2 regions of the Sphingomonas kyungheensis genome follow, and region 1 is predicted to be linked to the other one. Evidence: riboswitches for the same ligand, from Rfam matches in the RefSeq annotation. Region 1 holds a riboswitch; the other holds the start of a gene.
The links. A riboswitch is a leader RNA that binds a small molecule or an ion and turns the genes downstream of it on or off. The one in region 1 is predicted to bind thiamine pyrophosphate.
Positions count from the first base shown of each region.

Region 2: another riboswitch for thiamine pyrophosphate. It lies ahead of thiC (phosphomethylpyrimidine synthase ThiC); the one in region 1 lies ahead of V8201_RS14960 (TonB-dependent receptor).

Region 1 covers NZ_JBBBDM010000009.1:34,340-38,587, reverse strand. The annotation lists gene V8201_RS14970 (TonB-dependent receptor domain-containing protein) at 1-1,117, shown strand, start outside; gene V8201_RS14965 (HupA family protein) at 1,158-2,129, opposite strand; TPP riboswitch at 2,392-2,501, shown strand; gene V8201_RS14960 (TonB-dependent receptor) at 2,532-4,248, shown strand, end outside.
Region 2 covers NZ_JBBBDM010000006.1:82,246-86,493, reverse strand. The annotation lists gene V8201_RS12990 (ferritin-like domain-containing protein) at 1-190, shown strand, start outside; gene V8201_RS12985 (ferritin-like domain-containing protein) at 228-1,232, shown strand; TPP riboswitch at 1,262-1,371, shown strand; gene thiC (phosphomethylpyrimidine synthase ThiC) at 1,410-3,266, shown strand; gene V8201_RS12975 (hypothetical protein) at 3,501-4,248, shown strand, end outside.

The sequences.
Region 1 (4,248 bases):
CCGCGACCTGCCCGCGATCGCCTCGCTCGAACTCAACGGCGCGGTACGCCACTCCAATTACTCGACCTTCGGCAGCAACACGACGTTCAGCGGCGGCGCCTTGTGGAAGCCGGTCAGCGACCTGCTGCTGCGCGGCCAATATGCCGAATCCTTGCGCGCTCCGTCGATCGGCGAGCTGTACGGCGCGCAGTCGCGGTTCGATGCGTCGATCGACGATCCGTGCACCAGCGCGAGCGGCGGCCAGTTCGCCTCGAACGCGACGGTGCGGACCAATTGCATCGCCAACGGCGTCCCCGCCGGCGGCAGCTATGCCGAGCCGCAGGGCGGCCAGTTGCCGGTGCTGACCGGCGGCAATCCCGACCTGCGTCCGGAGACCGCGCGGACCCTGCTGTTCGGCGGCGTCTACAGCCCGCGCTGGGCGCGCGGCGGCACGCTCTCGGCGCTCAGCCTCGAGGTCAATTATTACGACATCAAGGTGGAGGGCGCGATTGCCTCGATCCCGGCGCAGGTGCTGCTCAGCCGCTGCGCCGAGACCGGCGATGCGCTGAGCTGCGCGGCGATCCGGCGCGCGCCGAGCGGCATCGTCACCGCGATCAACGGCCTGCTGCTCAACACCGGCGGCGTCCGCACCCGCGGCATCGACGCGACGCTGACGATCCGTTCGGGCGAGACCGGCGCGGGTCGCTTCGGCCTCTATGTCTCGGGCAATTACCTGCTCAAATATGCCGAGAGCACGCCGGCGACCGGCGGCTTCACCACCACCGACTATGTCGGCACCGAGCGCGGCTCACCCGACCAGACCTATCCGCATTTCAAGGGCCTCGGCACGATCGACTGGTCGATCGGCCCGGTCACCGCGAGCATCACCGCCCGCTATATCGACAATGTCCAGGAGATTTCCGCCGACAACGAGCTGAAGAGCCGCCTCTACGGCGACGCGCAGCTCCAGTTCCGCCCGCGCTGGCTGGACTCGCGCTTCGCCTTCACCTTCGGCGTCAACAACGTCTTCGACAAGGACCCGCCGGCCTGCTTCAGCTGCAGCCTCAACAATTACGACCCGACGACCTACGACATCCCCGGCCGCTTCGGCTATCTGCGCCTGTCCTACGGACTGTAAGGGGTGGCGTGCCGGGGCGCTGGCCCCGGCACGTTGTATGTTATTGCAGGCGGCCGGTGAGGAGAGCTGCGTCGAAGCCACCGTCGGCCAGCTTGAAGCTGACCAAGAGCGCGATCTCCTTGGCACCCTGGCCGTAGAGGCGACCGATAAAGGTGCCCGTAATTTTGCCATCCTGGCTTTTAAGCGTCCCCGATATGCGGGCGCTGCCATCCTTCGTTCCGGTTATCGTAAATGGCACCGAACCCGAACCGTCTTTCACGACGAGAGGAATAGTTCCCGATACAGCCCCTGTAGCGCAATCAACTGTCAACGCTTGGGCAGCCACCTGATCCTTTGCGTTGTTTTGTTCCGCTATCAGCGCGGAATACGTCAACGTTCCGGTGGTTGGAATTTCGATTGGATTGGTCGGCGAACCAATGATGAGCAGGCGCGCGACCTTGTCATCGTTGAACTGCGCTTCGGCGAAACTTTCGTACTTGGAGAGACCGTCCGGCAAACCGAGCAGCACGTAACCGCCCGAAGCGTTGAACTCCAACTTGCGCCGTACGGAAAACGTGCCGTTACCCGCCGAGTAGGTACCTTTCCCCGGCAGGTCGGTGCTGTCAGCCAAGGTGACCGTCCCGCCCTGCGTGGTATAGGTCGTCACCCCCGTTTCCGACGAAGACAAAGCAATCGCGACAAATTTCCCAGCAGAAAGATTGATATCCATTCGGTCATAGCCGGTGAAGCTTCGATCCTTCGTAAAATCGGCCGCCTTTTCGTAGGTGTATACGCGAGCTGTCGGCGCAGGAGTAGGCGTCGGCGCCGGAGTGGGCGTCGGGGCCGGAGTAGGCGCCGGCGTCGGGGCGGGAGTGGGTGCCGGGGTCGGCGCGGGCGTGCTGCCTGTTGTCACCGGTACCGGCGCCGAACCGCCCTTGCCATCCGAGCCGCATCCGCTCGTCGCCAGGACCAGCACCATCGCCGTCATCAAACGCCGCTTCATTACGCACTCCATCAGATCGGGCGCGCCCATCGCTCACCCTAACTCATTTATAGAAGCGCGGCTGTCCGAATTACCCAAGGTAGGCGATATAGAATCTGCTATATGCTTACTGCTTACAATATCCGACTTTTTTGATTTGCCGCGCCGCACCGGAATATGATCGATCGTTATTTTCTTTGCTTCGATATTGTTACAAGTCCGACTTATTATTCTGTAATACAGAACTTTACCTAACCACGCACCAAACCCACCGCTCAACCCCCTATCGCCCTCCCGCCAAAGCCGCTAAGCCACGCCCTCCCCGGGGGGCCGCTGACGTGTGGCTGAGAGGTGGGCAGCAGCCCACGACCCGCTGAACCTGATCCGGGTGATACCGGCGTAGGGAGGGTGCGCGGTCCGCCGTCGTTCCTCCGGATGACGTGGATGCGAACGATGTCGGCTGACCTGCCTTATGCTCCCTTCGCGCTGCGCCGTGCGCTGCCGCCGCTCACGCTGGCGCTCGCCGCGGTCGCCGCCCCCGCCGCCGCGCAGACGGGCGAGACCACCGACATCCGCGTGATCGGCCGCGCCGATCCCGCCGGGCTGCTGCCGGATCAGGAAACACCGCGCGCCGAGAGCGCGATCTCCGCCGATTACATCGTCAAACAGGCCCCGACGCTCAATGCCTTCCAGCTCGTCGCGCTGCTCCCCGGCGCGACCGTCGCGTCGAGCGATCCCTATGGCCTGTCGACCAGTTCGAGCCTGACGCTGCGCGGACTTGGCCAGGACGAGATCGGCGTGCTGATGGAAGGCGCGCCGCAGAACGACATCGGTTATTATTACGCCTATCCGGCGCAATTCGCCGATCCCGGCAACCTGCGGCGGATCGGACTCGCGCAAGGATCGGTCGATATCGACTCGCCGACGCTCGGCGGCGCGGGTGGGCTGCTGTCGCTGGCGCTCGACGATCCCAAGGCGCGGCCGCAGGCGCTCGTCGACCTGTCGCTCGGCAGCTATGCGGCACGGCGCGCCTTCGCCCGCGTCGACAGCGGCGCGATCGCCGGCACCGGGCTCAAGGCCTTCCTGTCCTATTCCTACACCCGCGCCGACAATTGGCGCGGCGCCGGCTATGACGTCCGCCAGCATGTCGACGCCAAGCTGCTCAACGAATGGGGCGACAATCGCGCCAGCCTCGCACTGTCGTACAATGACGCCAACAGCTCGACCTATCCGAGCCCGACGCTCGCCGACTGGCAGGCGCAGGGACGCGGCTTCAATTATGCGAGCCGCTACACGCCGGGCGCGACCGATTATTGGAAGCTCTATCGCGCGCCGTTCCGCAACCTCTACGCCTCCGCGCCGGTCCACCTCAGGCTTGGCGAGGCGCTGAGCTTCGACAGCACCAGCTACGCGCAATGGGGCTATGGCAACTCGCCTTATGGGACGCAGCTGACCAGCGAGGGCAATTTCCTCGGCGACGAGGCGCTCGGCGCGATTACGCTGCCCGGCGCGGTCGACGGCGTCGCCACCGTGCTCGGCAATTACACCGGTGACCAGTTCCGCGGCGGCAGCGTCGCCAAATTGGTGCTGGAGGCGGGGCGGCATCGCCTCACCGCCGGTTTGTGGTTCGACTATGGCACCGATCGCGTCACGCAATCCTATACCAGCCTCAACCCCGACGGTACGCCGACCGACCGCTGGGGCTATCGCGCCAAGGCGATCCGCACCGCCGACGGCCGGCTGCTCGCGTACGAGAACCAGCGCACCGTCACCGTCACCAAGAGCGCCTTCGTCGCCGACCGGATCGCGCTGACGCCGCGGCTGACGCTCGAGCTCGGCATCAAGGGTGTCGACGTGCTGCGCAACGGCCGCAACTATCTGCCCGGCCCGCAATCGAGCGTGCGGCTCGACAGCTTCGCCGCGCTGCCGCGCGCCGCGCTCCACTTCGATCTCGACGACCGGCAGCAGCTGTTCGCCAACGTCACCACCAATTTCCGCACGCCGAACGAGTTCACGCTCTACGACAGCTATGCGGGCGGCGTGCTGGCGGCGCAGGGGACGGACGCGCTCAAGAACGAATATGCCGTGTCCGAGGAGCTCGGCTATCGCTTCATCGGCGCGAACCTGTCGGCGTCGGTCACCGGCTTCCACTACACGTTCCGCAACCGCC
Region 2 (4,248 bases), on a different contig from region 1:
CGCGACCGCGACGCCGACGCCCACCTATGCGGTGTCGAACATCGTCCCCACCGACGCCAACAGCATCGTCTACACCCGCACCCCCAATCAGGTGCTCAACATCGTCTATCTCAACGCCGCGGCGGCGAGCGCGGGCGGTTTCTTCCCCGCCGGCCTCAACGGCACCATCAAGGCGGCGGTCGCCTCCTGATCCCGCCAGAATCCGAACGCTTGCAGGGGTAGCCCCGATGACCGACCTTCCGACCGACACGATCCTCGACGCGATCGCCGATCGCCGCGCCGAACGGCGCAACTTCCTGCGTTACGCCGGCGGCGCCGCCGCCTCGGCGGGCGCGCTCTCGCTGCTCGCGGCCTGCGGCGGCGATAGCGGCAGCGGTACGCCGACACCGACGCCGACCGCGACGACGCCGACGCTCGCCGCCGATGCCGACGTGCTCAACTTCGCGCTCAACCTCGAATATCTCGAGGCGAGCTTCTACAGCTGGGCGGCGTTCGGCCAGGGGCTGACCAGCGGCATCGTCAGCGGCGTCGGCACGCTCGGCAGCGTCACCGGCGGCGCGCTGGTGCCGTTCCAAGACCCGATCGTGGCGCAATATGCGCGCGAGATCGCCAATGACGAGGTCGCGCACGTCACCTTCCTGCGCTCGATCCTGAGCAGCTCGGCGGTGGCGATGCCGGCAATCAACATCTCGGGTGATGCGAATGGCGCGTTCACCGCCGCGGCGCGCGCCGCCGGGGTGATCGGCAGCAGCGACGTCTTCAATCCCTATGCCGACGACATCAGCTTCCTGCTCGGCGCCTATCTGTTCGAGGATGTCGGCGTCTCCGCCTACAAGGGCGCCTCGCCGCTGATCGTCAACAAGGTGTTCCTCGAAGCCGCGGCGGGTATCCTCGCCACGGAGGGCTATCACGCCGGACTGATCCGCTCGGTGCTCTACCGCAAGGGCGTCGACCCGGCCGAGACGCTGGCCGGCGCCTCGACGATCCTCGCCAACACGCAGAAGATCTCCGACGCGCGCGACAGCCTCGACGGCAGCAGCGACGACGATCAGGGGATCGGCGACACCACCACCGCCAATGTCGTGCCGACCGACAGCAACGGCGTCGCCTACAGCCGCTCGACCGGGCAGGTGCTCAACATCGTCTATCTCAACAAGACCGCGGTGGGTTCGGGTGGCTTCTTCCCGGCGGGGCTCAACGGCAATATCCGCACCTCGGCGGCGAGCGGTTGATCGCGCCCGCCAAGCGCGTATAACGACGACATATTCCCCGGGGGAGCGCTGACGCAGCGCTTGAGAGGAGGGCCGCAGCCCTCGACCCGCTGAACCTGATCCGGTTGATACCGGCGGAGGGAGGGAGCGGTTTCATCGGGAAATCCGCATTCTCTTTCCGCGCATGGAGAGAGACAGATGGCCGACCGACCCGCCCCCGCCGCCACCAACGCGATCGGCGTCACCACCGGCGCGATCCGGGGATCGCGCAAGGTCCACGTCGGTCCGCTCGCCGTCGCGATGCGCGAGATCGCGCTCGACCCCGCCTCGGGCGAGCCGCCGCTGCGCGTCTACGACACCTCCGGTCCCTATACCGATCCGACCGCGACGATCGACATCATGGCCGGCCTGCCGCCGCGCCGGGCGGCATGGATCGCCGAGCGTGGCGACGTCGAGGCCTATGACGGCCGCGCGATCCGCCCGGAGGACAATGGCCAGCTCGGCCCCGACCGGTCGGGCGGCGTCGCCCAATTCCCGCGCGCCGGCCTGACCCGTCCGCTGCGCGCCAAGGCGGGCCACAATGTCAGCCAGATGCATTATGCCCGGCGCGGCATCGTCACGCCCGAGATGGAATATGTCGCGACGCGCGAGAATCTCGGCCGCGAGCGGCTGGCGCAGTACGTCCGCGACGGCGAGAGCTTCGGCGCGGCGATCCCCGATTTCGTCACGCCCGAGTTCGTCCGCGACGAGGTCGCGCGCGGCCGCGCGATCATTCCGTCCAACATTAACCACCCGGAAAGCGAGCCGATGGCGATCGGCCGCAACTTCCTGGTCAAGATCAACGCCAACATCGGCAATTCGGCGGTGGCGAGCGACGTCGCGGCGGAGGTCGACAAACTGGTCTGGGCGACGCGCTGGGGCGCCGACACGGTGATGGACCTGTCCACCGGCCGCAACATCCACGACACGCGCGAATGGATCATCCGCAACAGCCCCGTGCCGATCGGTACCGTGCCCATCTATCAGGCGCTCGAGAAGGTCGGCGGCATCGCCGAGGACCTGACCTGGGAGGTATTCCGCGACACGCTGATCGAACAGGCCGAGCAGGGCGTCGACTATTTCACCATCCATGCCGGCGTGCGCCTCGCCTATGTGCCGATGACCGCCAAGCGCGTCACCGGCATCGTCAGCCGCGGCGGCAGCATCATGGCGAAATGGTGCCTCGCGCATCACAAGGAATCGTTCCTCTATGAGCGGTTCGACGAAATCACCGAGATCATGAAGGCTTATGACATCGCCTATTCGCTCGGCGACGGCCTGCGCCCCGGGGCGATCGCCGATGCCAATGACGAGGCGCAATTCGCCGAACTCCATACGCTCGGCGAACTGACCCACCGCGCCTGGGCGCAGGACGTGCAGGTGATGATCGAGGGGCCGGGCCATGTGCCGATGCACAAGATCAAGCAGAACATGGACAAGCAGCTAGAGGCGTGCGGGGAGGCGCCCTTCTACACGCTCGGGCCGCTGACCACCGATATCGCACCGGGCTACGACCATATCACCAGCGGCATCGGCGCGGCGATGATCGGCTGGTTCGGCTGTGCGATGCTCTGTTACGTCACGCCCAAGGAACATCTCGGCCTGCCCGATCGCGACGACGTCAAGACCGGCGTCGTCACCTACAAGCTCGCCGCCCATGCCGCCGATCTCGCCAAGGGGCATCCCGCCGCACAGCTGCGCGACGACGCCTTGAGCCGCGCACGCTTCGACTTCCGCTGGCGCGACCAGTTCAACCTGTCGCTCGATCCCGACACCGCCGAATCGTTCCACGACCAGACGCTGCCGGCCGAGGGCGCGAAGACCGCGCATTTCTGTTCGATGTGCGGGCCGAAATTCTGCTCGATGAAGATCACGCAGGAGGTGAGGGACTTCGCGGCGAAGCAGAACGCGCCGGTGGCAAGCTTCGTCGCCGCCGCGGAGGCGGAGGCCGGCATGGCGGCGATGAGCGAGCAGTTCCGCGCGCAGGGTGGCGAGGTCTATGTACCGGTGGAATAAAGACTTTTATCACTCGGACTGAGCCAAGACGATTGCTGCCTGTTTTCGTCCCGCAGACAGATATATTGTGCATCAAGGGCATAGTTGATCGGACTTGATCGATGCAGGTGACGGTTTAATCTTCCCGCATCGATCGGGATGACGGACGTGCGAGGGATTCGGCCACTGTCCTTGCTGTGCCTTTCGCTGGCGTGCTGCTCGGCAGCGCCGGCGGAGGACAGGTTCGCCCGCGACATGGCGCAGCGGTTCCGCGACGCAAAGCCGGGTGTCTCCGTCACGATCGACCCGCGGGATGCCTTGACGTTGCGCGTCACGATGCCCGGGCGGGAGCCGATGACGGTGATGCTCGACCATCTGCGGCACGTCTGTTCGCACTCGACTCCGGCGGACTGTGCGTCGACGAAAACAGAATTCGTCGAGAACACGCTGGCTCTTCCTCCCAAACCGCAATTCAACCGTAGCCAGTTGCGAATCGTGATCCGCGGCAAAGACTATGTCGATTACGTCAAGTCGACGATGGCCGGAGAGCGCTTGCCGGTGATGCATCCGGTCGGTGAGGATCTGTTTGCGATCGTTGCGGCGGTTACAGCGAAGACAACGGTGCTGATGTCGCCTGCCAGGCTCCGGGACTTGGGACTGAATCCCGCCGAGGGCTGGACGTTGGCGTTGCGTCAGACTCGGGCGACGCTTCCGAAGCTACCGACGGTCGCCGCTCTCCGAAACGCGCCGATCGTTTTCGAGCACTGGCCGTTGGCCGCGGCGCTGTTGATCGACCTTCCCGGCTGGGCGCGTCTATCCGCGGCAATCGGGCCTGATCTGTTCGTTACCGTCGTTGCCGACGATTACGTCTTCGTCGCGACCAAGCCGGATGGCGTCGACTTCGACGGATTCAAGGCGGCGGTCGTCGAAGATTGCGAGCAGCAGTCACGGTGTGTCTCGCCCAACGTCTACCGCTTTCGCAACGGTATGTGGCGGATCGCAA